3 regions of the Gracilibacillus saliphilus genome follow, and region 2 is predicted to be linked to each of the others. Evidence: riboswitches for the same ligand, from Rfam matches in the RefSeq annotation. Region 2 holds a riboswitch; each other region holds the start of a gene.
What was found. A riboswitch is a leader RNA that binds a small molecule or an ion and turns the genes downstream of it on or off. The one in region 2 is predicted to bind S-adenosylmethionine.
Positions count from the first base shown of each region.

Region 1: it holds a riboswitch for S-adenosylmethionine, as region 2 does, so the genes downstream of both, GHT08_RS01550 (alpha-hydroxy-acid oxidizing protein) here and GHT08_RS08510 (methionine ABC transporter ATP-binding protein) in region 2, are expected to answer to the same signal.
Region 3: it holds a riboswitch for S-adenosylmethionine, as region 2 does, so the genes downstream of both, GHT08_RS15770 (YpjP family protein) here and GHT08_RS08510 (methionine ABC transporter ATP-binding protein) in region 2, are expected to answer to the same signal.

Region 1 is NZ_WJEB01000001.1:326,194-332,186, forward strand. Features, by position in the region: gene GHT08_RS01530 (aliphatic sulfonate ABC transporter substrate-binding protein) at 1-708, shown strand, start outside; gene GHT08_RS01535 (ABC transporter permease) at 769-1,626, shown strand; gene GHT08_RS01540 (ABC transporter ATP-binding protein) at 1,642-2,370, shown strand; gene acsA (acetate--CoA ligase) at 2,395-4,080, shown strand; SAM riboswitch class I at 4,093-4,200, shown strand; gene GHT08_RS01550 (alpha-hydroxy-acid oxidizing protein) at 4,277-5,194, shown strand; gene GHT08_RS01555 (L-lactate dehydrogenase) at 5,286-5,993, shown strand, end outside.
Region 2 is NZ_WJEB01000006.1:82,684-88,676, reverse strand. Features, by position in the region: gene GHT08_RS08530 (ABC transporter permease) at 1-891, shown strand, start outside; gene GHT08_RS08525 (SLAP domain-containing protein) at 902-1,279, opposite strand; gene GHT08_RS08520 (MetQ/NlpA family ABC transporter substrate-binding protein) at 1,727-2,620, opposite strand; gene GHT08_RS08515 (methionine ABC transporter permease) at 2,651-3,319, opposite strand; gene GHT08_RS08510 (methionine ABC transporter ATP-binding protein) at 3,312-4,337, opposite strand; SAM riboswitch class I at 4,426-4,532, opposite strand; gene GHT08_RS08505 (SIMPL domain-containing protein) at 4,677-5,345, opposite strand.
Region 3 is NZ_WJEB01000027.1:42,592-48,584, reverse strand. Features, by position in the region: gene GHT08_RS15780 (bacterial Ig-like domain-containing protein) at 1-2,496, shown strand, start outside; gene GHT08_RS15775 (MBL fold metallo-hydrolase) at 2,713-3,537, opposite strand; SAM riboswitch class I at 3,710-3,815, shown strand; gene GHT08_RS15770 (YpjP family protein) at 4,144-4,749, shown strand; gene metA (homoserine O-acetyltransferase MetA) at 4,923-5,828, shown strand.

The DNA of each region.
Region 1 (5,993 bases), on a different contig from region 2:
GCAGCAGCACTTATCGCCAAATCAAATGACGTACCATTGGAAAATGTGTATATCTATTCCCAGCCTGAGTGGACAGCATTAGTTACTAATGAAGATTTAGGTATTGAAAAAATTGAAGATTTACAAGGGAAAAAGGTAGCAGCAACGCTTGGAACAGATCCATATATTTTCTTAGTTAGAGCACTTGACTCGGTGGGTATGTCTATCGATGATATTGAACTTGTGAATTTACAGCATGCTGATGGTGGAAATGCATTATCTAACGGAGATGTTGATGCTTGGGCAGGCCTTGACCCGCATATGGCAAAACATGAATTAGAATCAGGAGCAGAACTTTTTTATAGAGATATTAATCTAAATACGTACGGTTTCTTAAATGTTCGTGAAGAGTTTGCAGAGAACTATCCAGAATATGTTGAAGAAGTAATTGAACTATATGAAAGAGCACGTGAGTGGGTATTAGAAAATCCAGAAGAAGCAGCAGAATTATTGGCGGAAGAAGCTGATATTAGTATAGATGTTGCGAAAATTCAGTTAGTAGAAAGAACTGATTTGTCTAATCCCATACCTGGAGATGAACATATTGAATCTATCCAAGCAGCTGGTAATGTGTTGAAAAATGCTGGAGACTTGGAAGAAGACGATGATGTCGAAGCATTAACGAATGAACTAATCAATCCAGAATATGCAGAAGTGGTAATCGAATAAAGTAAGATTTCCATTAGTGAGCGTTTTAGAGAAGTTTTAGGAATTTAGGAGGGGCAAAAAATGGCTGAGCAACAAAATAACGTAACGGCTGGCTATGTTAAACCAGCACCATCAGAAGTGAGAGGGAAAAAAGCATCCATTAAGAAGAAAAAAGATTCACTGGTAAAAACCGTGTTTATGGGAAGCATCATTCCTGTCCTTTTCATTATCATATGGGAGATTTTATGTCGTGTTGGTGTTGTCCCTTCTAATCAACTTCCAGCACCGAGTACCATAGTGGAAAAAATTATAAGTATGGCACAGGATGGATCGCTATGGGGACATGTTTGGATTACGACTTATCGCGTACTTGTTGGATTTGTTATCGGAACAGTTGCTGCGATTGTTCTCGGGTCATTTGTCGGTTTTTATAAAAAGGCAGAACAGCTTTTTGATCCGATGATTCAGGCGTTTCGCTCGATCCCATCGCTAGCATGGGTGCCATTGTTTATTTTATGGATGGGGATTGGTGAAACATCAAAAGTTACAATGATTGCAGTTGGGGTATTTTTCCCTGTCTATTTAAATATTGTTAGCGGCATATTAGGCGTAGACCGTAAATTAATTGAAGTAGGAAAAATGTACGGATTAAATACTTTACAATTGGTGAAGCGAATTATTTTGCCAGCTTCTTTACCGTCCTTTTTAGTGGGGATGCGTAGTGGCTTAGGGCTTGGTTGGATGTTTGTAGTGGCAGCAGAACTGATGGGCGCAAGTCAAGGATTAGGATTTTTACTTGTCTTTGGTCAGAATATGTCAAGCCCTGAAACTATTTTGGCAAGTATTATTCTATTTGCGATTATCGGTAAAATCACCGACTGGATTTTAAAGCTAGTAGAAGATCGTTCCTTGCACTGGCAGGATCGTTTAGAGAAATAGGAAGGAGTATTTAATATGAGTCTAGCATTAAGAGATGTAAGCCGTACGTTTAATGGTACTACTGCCGTACAAAATGTTAACTTAGAAGTGAAACCGGGAGAAATTATCGGTTTGCTTGGAACTAGTGGATGTGGGAAAAGTACCTTACTAAGGGCAATATCAGGGCTGGATCCTGAATATGATGGTGAAATTGAAATTAACGGAACCGTATCAAAAGAAATTCATGATACAACAGGCTTTATTTTCCAAGAGCCGAGACTGCTACCATGGTTAAATGTGTTAGATAATGTAACATTCGGATTGACAGGTAGCCGTAAAGATAAGGAAAATAGAGCTATTGAGTATTTAGAAAGTGTAGGTTTAAGGGGAAAAGAAAAGCTTTATCCTCGTGAGTTATCAGGAGGTATGGCACAACGTGTAGCCATTGCGAGAGCACTGGTGACATCGCCAGAAATTCTCCTTTTGGATGAACCGTTTAGTGCATTAGATGCTTTCACAAAAATGCAATTACAAGATTTATTATTAGATGTTTGGAAAAAATATCAATCTACTATTGTATTAGTAACACACGATATAGATGAAGCAACTTATCTATGTGACCGTGTTGTTATTTTAAGAGGGCAACCAGGAGAGGTAGAGAAAGAGATTATGATAGAACAAGAGCGACCAAGGGATCGTGGAAGTGAAGAGTTAGCACATTTAAAATCAGAAATTTTAGAATCTTTAGACTTGAACAAACAGTAACCGGTCTTCAAGGGGGAACATCAAATGACACAGCAGGCAACAACACATATCGCAACTATTAAAGGAGAATATAACCTAAGCAACTATGGCGAAATAAGAGAAAATTTTGATTGGTCAGATGCAAAAGATTTATTATCTGCTGCGAAGACTGGGAAAATTAATGCAGCATATGAAACAATTGATCGTCATGTAGCCGAGGGATATGGTGATAAAATTGCTCTCCATTATATGAATGAGGACGAAAAGCAATCGTATACGTTTAAAGAAGTAAAGGATCAAACTGACCATTATGCTCGCATTTTAAAAGAATATGGGGTAACGAAAGGGGATCGTGTTTTTGTATTTCTCCCTAAAACACCTGAATGCTATATCGCGATCTTAGCAGCTATTAAAGTAGGGGCTATCGCTGGTCCTTTGTTTGAAGCATTTATGGAAGAAGCGGTTAGAGACCGTATCAATGATTGTGCTGGTACTTTACTAATTACTGATCAGGAGTTAGTTAAACGTGTACCGAAAGACGATATTCCTTCACTAGAGTCGATTCTTTTTGTAGAGGATATCGAGAAAGAACCGTTACAACCTGTTGACGGTGATCAGTATGTGGAATGGGTTGACTGGGAGGATGGTTTAATTATTCATTATACTAGTGGTTCTACTGGTAAACCAAAAGGCGTACTACATGCCCATCGTGCAGCACAACATCATATCGTGACAGGAAAATGGGTACTAGATATTAAAGATGATGATGTTTATTGGTGTACGTCTCATCCAGGCTGGGTGACAGGCAGTGTATATGGCTTGTTTGCACCACTATTGAACAGAGCAACCGTTGTGATCCAAGGTGGACGCTTCAGTGCTGAGAATTGGTATTCTTTAATTGAAGAATTAGGAGTAACGATTTGGTATAGTGCACCGACAGCTTTCCGTATGCTTCTGTCAAAAGGGGACCTCTATAAACAATTTGATTTATCATCTGTACGACATGTATTAAGTGTTGGTGAGCCTCTAAACCCTGAAGTAATCCAATGGGCATGGAAGAGCTTAAATGTCCGCATTCACGATACTTGGTGGATGACAGAGACTGGTGGACACTTAATTGTCAACCTTCCAGCTGAAAAAATCAAACCAGGTTCAATGGGCAGACCTTTTCCTGGTGTGCAGGTAGGTATCTTAGATGAAGAAGGTAAGGAGTTGCCTCGAGGTGAAGTAGGTCAACTAGCAGTTCGTACGCCTTGGCCAGGACTAATGAAAGAGATTTGGGGAAACAAAGACAAGTTTAAATCTTATTTTCAATATGAGGGCTGGTATATCTCTGGAGACCTCGCTTTACAAGATGAAGAAGGATATGTCTTTTTCCAAGGTCGTAACGATGACATGATCAACTCTGCCGGTGAGCGTATCGGTCCGTTTGAAGTGGAAAGCAAATTAATTGAACATCCTGCAGTAGAAGAAGCTGGTGTAATAGGTAAACCGGATGAATTACGTGGAGAATTGGTCAAAGCCTTTATTACGTTAAGAGTAGGATATCAACCATCAGATCAATTACTGGAAGACATTCGATTATATGTGAGAAAAAATCTTTCAGCACATGCTGCACCTAGAGAAATTGAAGTAATGGAAGAATTACCAAAAACCAAAATCAGTGGAAAGATTTTAAGAAGGCAATTAAAAGCATTAGAAATCGAAAGAGCTAATAAAATGAAAAACTAAAACATATAGATACTCTTATGAAGAGAGGTGGAGGGACTGGCCCGATGAAACCCGGCAACCTTAAGCAATCCATGCTTAAAAGGTGCTAAATCCTGCAAACTTTAGTTTGAAAAATAAGAGGGAGATAATAGCTTTAGTCTCTCTTGTTTATCAAGAGGGCTTTTTTGTTTCCCTAAATTAATAGGAGGCATATAACATGGTAAAAACAAATGTAAAGGGAAATTTTGTAGCTAGTCTAGAGGAAGTAGCTGAAAAGCAATTATCCGAAACAGCTAAATTATATTTAGATCAAATAACATCCAAGAAAGCAAATGCTACATCATTTATACTTAATAACACTTCACCGTCCAAACTAAAAATCTCTCCACTATTATTAGGTGCAGTAGGTGCGCAGACTTATTTTCACGAAGATGGAGAATTAGCAACTGCAAAAGCTGCCAGTAAGCAAGGTGTTCCTTTTATTGTTAGCAGTCATTCATCCTATAGCATTGAAGAAATTAGTGATGCTGTTCCAGGTAGTGAGCTATGGTTCCAAGCTCATATTTTTCAAGATTTAGAACTTACCAAACATTTTATTCAGCGTGCTGAACTAGCCGGTTATCAGGCAATTATTTTGTCTATATCTAAAGATGAAATTCATTTAAAAGCAGATCAACTAGTGAAAGGAACTACCAACTTTGTTGTTGATCCAATTTTTGCTAAGAAAAATTATGCGAATCAAAGCCCACTAGCAGAACAAGTGGCACAAGAATATCAAAAACGCTATATTAATTGGGAAGAGATTCAATATATAAAACAATTTACAACATTACCGATCTTTGTTTATGGAGACTTGTCATTAGATGATGTTCGTTCAAGTCTGGAACAACAAGTTGATGGGATTATCCTGTCCAATATTAATGAATCTAATTTGGATTTGCTGGAACAGATTAATATTATTGCAAGCGAAAGATTAACCGTTGTCGTTGAAGCAGAAGTGAAGTCGAAAGATGAATTAAACCGCTATTTACAACAAGGTGCTGATGCTATTTCGATCCGAAAGAGTTATATTTACGGATTATCGACATCAGGGGTTTTAGGTGCAGAAGAAGTTATTGCTCAACTATTCACATAATTTTCAGATATCATTGTTTCATAAGTAGTAAAAATGGGATATAGTATAACTATATCCCATTTTTTGATGGAAGGAATGGTTTTTTGTGGCAATACGCAAAACAAAATTAAGAAAAGTAGTCATTATTGGAACAGGCTTAGTCGGTACTAGTTATGCTTATGCGCTATTAAATCAAGGTGTTGTCAATGAATTAGTCCTGATTGATTTGAATCAAGCGAAAGCAGAGGGAGAAGCTCGTGACTTAAATCATGGGATGGCATTTGGAAATCCGATGCGTATCAAAGCAGGAGATTATCAAGAGTGCCATAACGCAGATTTAGTTGTCATTACAGCAGGTGCCAATCAAAAACCGGGTGAAACCAGGTTGGATCTTGTGACGAAGAATGCAAAAATATTTAAAGGTATTGTCGAAAAAGTCATGGATGTTGACTTCCAAGGCATCTTTGTTGTTGCGACCAATCCGGTGGATATATTAACACATTTGACAAGAGAAATTTCAGGCTTGCCGAAGGAGCGCGTCATTGGTTCTGGAACGATCCTGGATACTGCGCGTTTCCGTTATTTATTAGGAGAACACTTTGAAGTCGATCCACGTAATGTACATGCCTATATCATTGGTGAGCACGGTGATTCGGAACTGCCGGTCTGGAGTCATGTACAAATAGGTGGTGTACCTTTAAGTCAATATGCAGGAATCGATAACTTTTATCAAAATCCAGCTATGACAGAGATATTTGAGAACGTTCGAGATGCAGCTTATCATATTATTGAACGAAAAGGAGCAACCTATTACGGTATT
Region 2 (5,993 bases):
AACATTTGGTGGCCAATTATCGTTTCGGTTGTGATTGCATTGGTGTTTACAGTACTAGCTTTTTACTTGCATAACCGAAGAGACCTAGGGGCAGGTTTACTGCCGTCTAAGCCTGGTAAAAAAGAAGCTTCCAAACTCTTATTATCACCACTTGGTCTCATATTACGGTTACAACGTACGCAGATCATTTCCTGGCTGGTGGCGATGCTTTTTTTAGGTGCCTCATATGGATCGGTCTTAGGTGATTTGGAATCATTCTTTGCAGATAATGAAATGTTCCAGCAACTCCTAGGAGATAATTCGGAATATACAATGACAGAACAATTTATGACGATGCTAATGGTGATTCTATCGATATTTGCGACAATCCCAATGGTCATTTCTTTTTTGAGAGTACGTGGGGAAGAGAAGAAAGAGCGTAATGACCACCTATTAACTACAGGCATTTCAAGATATAAATTACTAAGCTATTATCTTGGTGTATCAGTAGTAATAGGTGCAGTTTCATTATTTATTGCACTATATGGATTATGGGCAGCAGGAGCGGCGGTAATGGACGATCCGATTCCTTTGAAAAATATCTTGAAAGCGGGGATGTCTTATGTACCTGCGATGCTTATTATCTTAGCGCTTGCCAATCTGTTATTTGCGTTTCTGCCAAAATGGACATCATTAGTATGGGCATATCTGGTATTTTCGTTCTTCACTGTATACTTAGGTGGGATGATAGACATACCAGAATGGTTAGCAAACATTTCGAGTTTTAACCACATCCCACAAATTCCGGTAGAAGCATTTACGTGGACACCATTAGTGGTTTTGCTAGTAATTGGCCTAGTCGCTTTAATAACTAGTCAATTCGGCTATCGGAATCGAGATGAGGTAGGGTAGTGGGACAGGATTAATGTCCCACTTTCAATGAATAGGGGACATTTCGTTTATTTTCATCTCCCATTTCAGGAAAGATAAATGTCCACGGCATGCTTGTTTTAGCTGGAAAGCATAATCTGGATTCCTCAATATACTGGCTGGCTATTTGCTTGTTGTCTTGAAAGAGTTGGATGTTGATATTGGTTAAGTCCGTTTCTTCCGATTGGAAGTTATGAATTAATGTTGTAATGAGTAAGTCATTGCGGTGATTTACTGCTGTTCTGACCGGAACAAACGTGACTCCATCTTCCGCATCCTTTTTTGTTTGCTCAAAAATCTTCTTTATATCTAAACGATCTTCATTACTAATGGTTCTGTTCCACGCATCTTCAAAGTGTAATTGCTGCATAATTGTCAGCTCCTCAAAATAATTAATTGAAAGGTGTGCCTATATAGAAAGAAATCGGGAGATTCTACGAATCAAATGATTGATCGTCAATCAACAACTATCAACGAAACTGTATTTGCTTTTTACTAAGATAGTTTACAACTAGTAGAGCTTTACTTATATCATTATTTTATCAATAACTCATCGGTTACAACAACAACTTTATGTTTGCCCAGTTTTTCTTATTAGCAAAGAAAGTATAAGAATTGGGTGCCTGTCTACGCAAGCGCCCAGAAACTAGGCGATTTCACGAATCGCCCTGCGATAAGTCATCATCGGTTCGTAAGCTCACCGTGATTCCTTTATCTCAGTTGATTCTGACGCCGCTACGTTTCTAAACGGGCACTCTGCGCTTTTCTTATTAAGTTTAAAAAACACCTAGTTTCATAACTAGGTGTTGTAGTTTACTTATTCAGATACAGGAATGATTGCTCCGTCGTATTCTTCTTCCATAAATGTTTGGATTTCTTCAGAACGTAGTACATCTACTAATGTTTGGAGTGCTTCATTATCTTCATCTTCAGAACGAGCAACAATTAAGTTAGCATATGGTGAGTCAGGACTTTCAAGAATGATGGCATCTTCTGTTGGTACTAAGCCATGTTCAATTGCATAGTTCGTGTTGATTGCCACAACTGTATCTTCTTCTCTTTCATAATTTTGCGTTAAAAGCGCAGGTTCAATACTTGTATCAAACTCCAAGTTTAATGGGTTTTCTACAATATCTTCAACTGTGGCTTCAGTTGGATCAACATCTTCGTCAAGAGTAATAAGTCCTTCTTCTTGTAATAGTAACAAATTACGACCATGGTCTGGAACATTACGACTCATAATAATGGTTGTTCCTTCTTCAATATCTTCTACACTTTCAACGTTTTTAGAGTAAAATCCTATTGGTTCAATGTGAACTCCACCAAGGTCGACAAAGTCATAACCTTTTTGTTCTTTTTCAGTTTCCAAGAATGGCGTATGTTGGTAATAGTTAGCATCCAATAATCCACTATCTAAGTCTTGGTTTGGTAGTACATATTCTTGATATGTTTCAATTTGAAGCTCGATACCTTGTTCCTCTAATAATGGTGCAGCTTGTTCAAGTACTTCAGAGTGAGGAACTGCTGACGCCCCAACAACAATCTTTGTTAACTCTTCATTTTCTTCAGTTGCACCTTCATCGTTAGTTTCTTCTGTGTTTTCTTCACCATTGCTAGTGTCTTCTGCACCTTCCTCATTGTCTGCTGTACCACATGCTACAAGTGCTAAAGACAGTAATGCTGTAAGTAAAAAAATAATTAGTTTTTTCACAATAGATCATCCCTTCTTAAATTTAAAATTTTATCTTTTATCTATCACTTTGGATAGGAAATCCCCAATAAATTGAACAATAAACACGATAACTACAATAAATACAGTACAGAGAAATACTACATCAAAATCCCAGCGTTGGAAACCTTTCATATAAGCAAGGTCACCTAATCCACCAGCACCAATTACACCTGCCATCGCTGTATAGCTGATTAGGGCAATTAATGTAACGGTAAGCCCAGAAATAATCGCTGGCATCGATTCAGGTAATAATACTTTAAAAATAATCGTAGAAGCTTTTGCTCCCATAGATTTCGCAGCCTCGATAACCCCTTTATCCACTTCTTTCAAACCGATTTCGACAAGACGTGCGTAGAAAGGAGCTGATCCAATAATTAAAGCAGGTAATGCCGCTTTCCAACCACGAATTGTACCAATTAAAAAGTCAGTAAAAGGGAAAAGTAATAAAATTAATATAATAAATGGTATTGCTCGAAATACGTTAACAATAGTTGCCGAAATAAAGTTTATCCATCTATTTTGCCAAAGGTTACCTTGGTCAGTTAGGAAAAGCAATAATCCAAGTATAATCCCAAGAACAAAGGTACCAATACCGGCAAAAATGGTCATGTATAGTGTTTCCCAAGTAGCTTGCCACATATCATCCATTACTACATTTGGAAATAATTGCTCAAACATGTCTTAACACCTCTACTTCCACTCCGGTGCCTTCTAGAAAAGTAATAGTCTCCTCTAAGATTTTTTTATCACCATTTATTTCAACATATAGGGTACCATATGCCCCTTCCTGTGTTGGCGCAATCGATCCTTGTAAAATGTTTATCTCAACATCAAATTTCTTAGCTACTTCACTAATAACTGCGCGTTTTGCATTATTTCCTATAAAGTGTAATTTGACAACCTCACTATCTTCCTTGTCATTAATAAATTCTACTAAGTTTTCCTTTTCGTATTCTAAAGGATTGAGTTGCTGTACAAATCGTTTGGTCGTTTTTGATTGTGGTTTTACGAAAACATCTAGTACGTCACCTGTTTCCACAACATTACCATTTTCCATTACAGCAACACGGTGACAAATCTTTTGAATAACGTGCATTTCATGTGTAATTAATATAACAGTTAGGTTTAACTTTTTATTAATAGATACTAACAAATCTAGGATATCATCGGTAGTTTCAGGATCTAGCGCTGAAGTCGCCTCATCACAAAGTAATACTTCAGGATCATTGGCAAGTGCTCGAGCAATTCCTACACGTTGCTTCTGTCCACCACTTAATTGTGATGGGTAAGCATTCTCTTTTCCTGCAAGTCCAACAAGATTAATTAACTCTTGTACTTTCTTTTTTTGCTCTGTTTTCGAAACACTAGCGATTTCAAGTGGAAATGCAATGTTATCGAAAACGGTTCGAGACCATAGCAAGTTAAAATGTTGGAAAATCATACCTATTTTTTGGCGTTTTTTACGTAATTGGTTCGTTGACATTTTGGTAATATCTTTCTCATGGATAACAACCGAGCCATTGGTTGGCTCCTCTAATCGATTAATTAATCGAACGAAAGTACTTTTACCAGCACCACTATAACCAATAACGCCAAATATTTCGCCTTGTTCTATATTAAGTGAAACATTATCGACAGCTTGCACTTGTTGTTTTTTTGTTTGATAAAGTTTCGATAAGTTTTTTATGCGAATCATTCTTTCACTCTCCTTCGTTTACAATATCGTAAACACATAAAAAAACCTTTCTGCACTAAGAGGACAGAAAGGATGATTATTCGTTGTCCTCTTATCTTTCAAAGCATAACGCTTTGATGGATTTAGCACCTATCAGTGTAAACTGACGGTTGCCGGGTTTCATAGGGCCATTCCCTCCACCACTCTTGATAAGAGCTTTCATATACAATTCATAACCAATATAATATCATCACGGATGACATTCGTCAATTCTTTTTGAAAAAGTAAAACTATTCAGAAAATTGGAGAGGAGGAGAGTTTGTGAGTGCAAGAAATAGATAGGGAGAGCATCGAGTGTACCTAATAACGAAATTCAGCTTCCACTTTAGCTTTAATCGCTAGTCTACCTGGTTCGATAGGGGTGATAGGACTGTCTGTGGAAACTCCTAAAACTACTGGTCGGCTTTCACTTTCTTCACGTCTGGAAATTTCTTTTAAGGAATACGGAATAGAACTAATGCTTACACCTAACTCCTGCGCAATAATGCTAGCTTTTATCTGCGTATTTTCCACCGCTTTTTGGAGCGCTTCTAGATAATATCGATCTTGATTTGCTACCGTTAATTGAATGTTACGGACAGTATTTGCACCGTAATCAACGGCTGTATCAATGATTAGTCCAACTTTGTCAATTGGTTCGATAATAACCTCTAACAAATTCGTTACACGATAACCTCTAAAAATTTGAATGCCTTCATCATAGTCATACTGAATATCCATCCGGTAATCATATGTCTGGATATGATGACGGGGGATATTCTCTTGAAGCAGTGCTTGAATAATGTTGTTGGTAGACTCAGCATTCTCGCGTTGCGCTTTTTGGAGATTGGAATCTTCTGTTATAACGCCAAGGGTAACCACTGCTTGATTTGGTTCAACTGACACCGTACCATCGCCTGTTACTAGTATCGAATAATCAGTCTGACGTACTTGTGAATGAGACCTTATATTTGGGTTAGCATAATACATTGTTTTCACCTTTTCTTGTTTATTATTACTTCTACTTTATTCGGAATAAGGTGAATACATGCTTTTTCATACTAAAAAAGAAACGGAGAAATAACTAGTCGAGATAATCGGGACTTGCTTTTCGTAGTAAAAAAACCGCACAACTAATGCAAAGCAGTGGAGAATATAGAGAATAGATCTATTTTGATAAACGTCTTGCATATCAGAAGTATAAAGAGTATAAAAACAGCTAAAGATAAAAGTGGATTTTGAAAAAACACCTAAAAAACGTGCTATGCAATGTTGATACGGATTTTCCACAGTATGAACTCCTATTAAATTAACCTCCATTAATGAAAATTTCACGTGGGAAAAAACAGTATGTTAAAACCGTTACATTCAGGGCAGATGATAAACAAATGAAAATTATATAGTCTAATATTAAAGTAATGGATAAAAAGATAATTGTTCAACTAATGATTAATGTATGCGCACTTACAGATACAAATAACCAGTACATTGGGTATTGCAATCAATATACGGTTTCCAAGAATAAAATAAACGGCACACCCACTTTTAACATAGATGGACCAAACTATACCCATTAGCTTCTTTTCATGGTATAGCGACAGGGGTATCGCCTTCAGAAATACCTCTTTCCCATTTCGG
Region 3 (5,993 bases), on a different contig from region 2:
ACAAATAGTGGTTTTGTCGGGAAACTAAATAATGGCGAAGAGCATCATATTTTTGAACCAGAAATATTAAACGTTCAAAATGATAAAATGTATGTTGGTTTTTATACTGCACGAGTAGCGACGATTGAAGTAAGTAACATTGATTTGACTGTAAGTGCTATAGAAACAGATGCACCGAAAGTAGAACCACCAAAAGATCCAGTTACACCTAAATTAGATATTGTATCATTGGATAAAACGGCAGATGCTGACTATTCATTTATGTTTAAATCAAATGTTGATGGGAGAGTGACTGTTAGGAAAGGACATGATATTATTGCGGAAGATATCCATGTTACAGGAAATGAATTAGTTGATCTTGAAACAACACTAGAATCTAATCTCAATACTAATTTTACTGTTGTGTTTGTCCCTGATGATACGCAAGAGCTGACAGATTACAGTTCGATTATACAAAATTTCACTGTGTCAATGAAAACTTACGCGGGTGAAGAAGGGAATATTTACGTTGCCCCAGATGGTACAAGTAAGGGAGATGGGTCAAGGGAGCAGCCTTTAGATTTAGACACGGCTATTGATTATGTACAAAAAGGTCAGAAAATTATAGTGCAGGAAGGTCATTATCTTCGCAATAAAAGATTGGAGATTGCCAAGTACAATGACGGAACAGAAGAAGACAGAAAAGTTTTAATAGCCGATCCTGAGGCGGACAATAGGCCAGTCATTGATTTTGATACCCGAACAGAAGGTGTTGTCCATAGTGGAGATTATTGGCACATTAAAGGGATTGATTTTACACGGTCAGGCCCCAATATGAAAGGATTTCATATTGGAGGTAGTCATAATATTATTGAGAATGTTGCTGTTTATGAAAATGGTGATACCGGATTACAGATAAGCCGTACAGATCAAGCAAATACTATAGAGGAATGGCCTTCCAATAATCTTGTTTTAAATAGTATGACATTCGATAATCGGGATCCTTCTGAAAATAATGCGGACGGGTTCGCAGCGAAATTGACAGTAGGAGAAGGTAATATATTTCGGGGTTCCATTTCACATAATAACATTGACGATGGTTGGGATCTATACACTAAAGTAGGAACTGGGGCAATTGGTGCAGTCACTATTGAGAATAGTATTGCTTTTAATAATGGCTATGTAACAGGAAGTGAACCTGGTAATGGTAGTAAAAATGGATTCAAGCTTGGTGGAGAAGGTGTATATGTCCCACATGTGATTCGAAATAGTATTGCATTTGGTAATGGTGCAGTAGGTTTTGATAGTAATAGTAATCCAGTTGTGATTGCAGAGAATAATTATGCATTTGATAACGAAGGTGGCAATATTTCGTTTACCACTTATTCTGGAATTGAGGAGAACTTCTCAATTGACGGCTTCATTTCTTTCCATACGAAAGAAGGAAATGCTGAAGAAGCGGTAGATCAATATCCATCACGCCTTCTAACAAATAATAATTTTATGTACACTGGCCAGGAAACTGCGAATCAATCTGGTGATCAGGTCCCTCAAGATGTTTTAGCTGTCTTAGAAGAAATTACGGAATTTGAAAGAGATCAAAATGGCCAAATCATCTGGGGAGATATTTGGGATACCTTTAATGAATTTATGGCACAATATGAAGAACCATCAGATGATGACATAGAAGAGGATGAAACAGATCCTTCAGAAAAACCAGATGAAAATAAAGACAATCCATCACTTCCAGATAGTGATTCAGAACCGGATTCGACTGACGGAAGTACGGATCGTGACAGTGAATCAGAGGAAGTCCCTGTTATCACAAAACCAGATATAAACGATGGAGTAGCAGCGATTGATTTATCAGACATAGAAAAAATCAGCGATGGTAATCTGCTTATTGTCGAATTCCCAGTAGAAAAGGGACCAGTAACCATTCAATTAACAGAGGATCAAGTTAAACTGTTGAAAGATAAAGGAGCTGCTCTCCATATTCGAAATAATGAGGTAGAGTTAATCATTCCTTCCGTAATTTTGGTAGAGGCTGAAGCACTTATAACACTGGACAAACTTGCTGATATAGAACATGCTGCAAGTGCTGTCTATGATTTTACTATTAAACAGAATGATGAGGAAATAAGTGAATTTGGTACTCATTCTGTCACGATTTCTTTTATCTTAAAAGAACAAAGAATTGATAATCTAAATGAATTAAGTATCTATCACTTAAACGAGGATAGTCAAAAATGGGAATCGGTTGGCGGAAATTATAAGGACGGAAAAGTAACAGCAAATGTTCAACATTTTAGTACTTTCACTGTATTGGATAAGGATAGTGAGCAAGCTGAGCAGGCAATTATTGAAAAAAGTGGAGGATCCACACTCCCAAGTACAGCAACCAATATCTTTCAATGGATTTTGATAGGAATTGCCTTCATTGTTAGTGGTGTGACTATAGGTGTTTTGGCAGTCCGAAAAAACCGAAACGATAGTAGGATGAAAACTTCTCGATAGATTGAATAAAGAAGAGTGGTAAATTGCTAATACCACTCTTCTACTGTTTTTTCGTTTTAGTTAGTCTTACCTTTCTATACTGCTTATGTCAAAAATAGATTTAACACCATCTCACAACGAAACAGTATAGAAGTCAAGCGAGGATAGCCAAGAAATCATAGCTGTAGAAGACTCATGTATAAGTAGTTTCGTCGACTAGTGCATTTAATTGATTAATCACTGACGCTTATGTTTAGGAATTGCTTGTTCAATAAAGTTGTCTGCCAGTTTTCTTAGTTCCTTTTTCATTGTCTCGCCTTCCATCGGTAAACCGTGACCAGCGATTATCATGTCGGGGTTTAGATCAGCTAGCTTTTTGACAGTCTCTTCTGCGCTAATCCAGTCTTCAGTAAAATAAGCAGGTGGTCCGTAAACGTGCTGTAAAGGGAAAAACACTGCCCAGGATGACTCTGGTTTTTCAGTTGAAAGGGCATCACCTGCAATTAAAACACGATCTTTTTCACGAAACAAACTAATGTGACCGGGGGTGTGTCCGGGTGTTTTGATGTACTGCCAATCCTCGAGAAAAGGAACAGAACCATCATTTGGTAATGCTGTTACAAGACCTTCCAAGTGTTCTGGCTTGGTAGGAAATATTGTTGATAATAATGAAATCATTCCTCCACCAACAGTTGGATCCCCTGGAGGGTATTCCTTCTTGCCTGTGACAAAATCCATTTCGTTTTCGTGGATATATATTGGTGCGTTCCAGTATTCTGTCAATTTTTTCGCGGAACCGATATGATCAAAATGACCATGGGTTAATATAATTGCTTGTGGTGGTTTATTGCCATAACGGTATTCGCAAGCGTGAAGAATTCTATCATGATATTTGCGCGTGCCACTATCGATTAAGACCCAATCTTCATTTGGAGCACCGATCATGATGACGTTAACAACAAGAGTCCGGTAATAAGCGATATCTGGAAGGACTTCTTCCGGAATGGCATGGTCTAAATCATGTTCAAGGTCTTTCCACTTATCAATATGTTCTTGATCCATTGTTTTTCCCACCTTATTTGTACGTAAACTATCATCCTTATTTTGGTGTGAAATGAACAGATTTATACTATTATCTGAAAATTAAAAAAAGCGCTTGTTGTTTTTTAAGTAGTATGATATGATTTGTAGCAAATCCAAGTGATGTATTTACAATTTAATAAAACGCAAGATTTTCTTATCCAGAGAGGTGGAGGGACTGACCCTGCGAAGCCTCGGCAACCAGCACGTATGTGCCCGGTGCCACTTTCAGAGAATCGATTTTGATTCGAAGATGAGAAGATTCGACCACGATTGTTTTTTGTGTAGTATAATGTAATTAATCGTAGAATCCTTCTCTATCTTTTATAGGGAAGGATTTTTTTATTTCAAAATAAGGTGAGGAGAATGTACAAATGATGGAAAAATAATTCTTGAAATTGTTGTTACATTAGGTAACTCCCTTAATGGTGAAGTGATTGATGCAGAACAACCAGAAATTCCGAGACAAAGCTTAGCACAAACATAAGTAAAAATTATGTAAAAAATGAAAAACCCCTTTACATGTATGGACAAATTAGTAAAAAATGATAAAATTTTAGTAAGTCGATGTGAGGGAGTTCGATCGAGATGAAAATGTGGATGAAAAAATTAACCGTTTTATTAGTGACGATATTAACGCTTGGGTTATATGTTCCCCCTATCTACACTAATGCTGATGTAGACCTAGGCAAAAAGGACATTGAGCCAAGCGAAGATCAGTCGAAACAAGTAGATAAAGAAGAAATTGAAGATTCGATAACAGAAGAAAACTTAATTCTTGAAGACTCGAATCAACTTTATCTCGAGGAATTAAATCATCTTGCAAAAGAACAAGTGCAAACAAAGCTAGGTACAAAAATCTCGGCAAAAGTGAATGGAGATCTTAATCGAACTGTCTTACCAAATCTTGAAACGGTATTAGATGCACTATATAAAGAAATTGGTGAAGAAGAAAGCCAATATTTAATGATTGCCGAAGAGCCCTCAGGCGGATATGGAGAGCGTATCTTTAACTTATACCATATAAAAGATAAAGAAAATGTTGCAAAGTTTCATGTCAATCGGTTAAGAAGACCACAAGACGGTTATTATTTTCAATTCCACTATCATTTGCAAGTCGATCAATTCGAAGAGCACTTCCCGATAGCAGAAGTTTATTGGGGAAAAGATACACCACCAAAATGGATGTCGTAATAGATAGGATGCCTTACGTATAGGAGGGCATCCTTTTTAACCATAATATTAGAAATATAATATGTCAGAATTTTAAAACATTTCCCTTTATTTTAATCCAAAATATCGATAAAATAGATGTTATCGTGAATTTTTTCATTTTAGGGAATTTATTAACAAAGGAGCCACAAAAAATGCCTATCAAAGTGCCGGATTTATTACCAGCCAAGAGTAAGTTACAAGAAGAGAATATTTTTGTTATGGATGAAAGCCGGGCATTTAAACAAGACATTCGGCCACTTAAAATATTAATATTAAATTTAATGCCATTAAAGCAGCAAACCGAAACCCATTTATTACGATTATTAGGAAACAGCCCATTACAATTAGAGGTAGGATTATTGCATACGAGTACACATACTTCCAGGAATACATCGGTAGAGCATTTAAAGCAATTTTATAAATCGATTGATGATGTAAAGGCTAATAGATATGATGGACTAATCATTACTGGTGCACCAATTGAAAAACTAGCTTACGAAGAAGTGAATTACTGGGATGAACTGTCTGAAATTATGAAGTGGAGTAAAACGAATGTCACCTCTACCCTGCATATTTGTTGGGGTGCAATGGCAGGTCTCTACTATCATTACGGGGTAGATAAGTATATGATGCCGGAAAAATTATCAGGCATTTATACACATACGCTCAATGAACCAAGAGAGAAGTTAGTCAGTGGTTTTGATGAGGAGTTTTTAGTGCCCCATTCACGTCATGCTGATATACGAAAAGAAGATATCGAAAAGGTCTCAAGATTGAAGATATTAAGTGAGTCGGAGCAAGCGGGAGTATATATGGTCGCCTCAACAGATGGTAAACAAATCTTTGTTACAGGCCACCCAGAATATGATGCTTTAACATTAAAGAAAGAGTTTGATCGGGATATGGCAGCTGGATTAAACCCGATCATACCAGAAAATTATTATCCGAATAATGATCCGAATCAAACACCAAAACTACGCTGGCGCACACATTCTAATATATTGATCTCTAATTGGCTGAATTATTATGTTTATCAGGAAACACCCTATGAATTATAATCAAAGCTTGGAACCTATTAAGTAAATGGAATAGGTTTTAAGCTTTTTTTGATTATAAGGCAAGAAAGTATAAAAGTGTGTGCTTGTCTAGCTCCGAGCGCCCAGAAACTAGGCGACTTCACGAATCGCCCTACGATAAAGAAGACTTGCCGATTGGTGAAACCA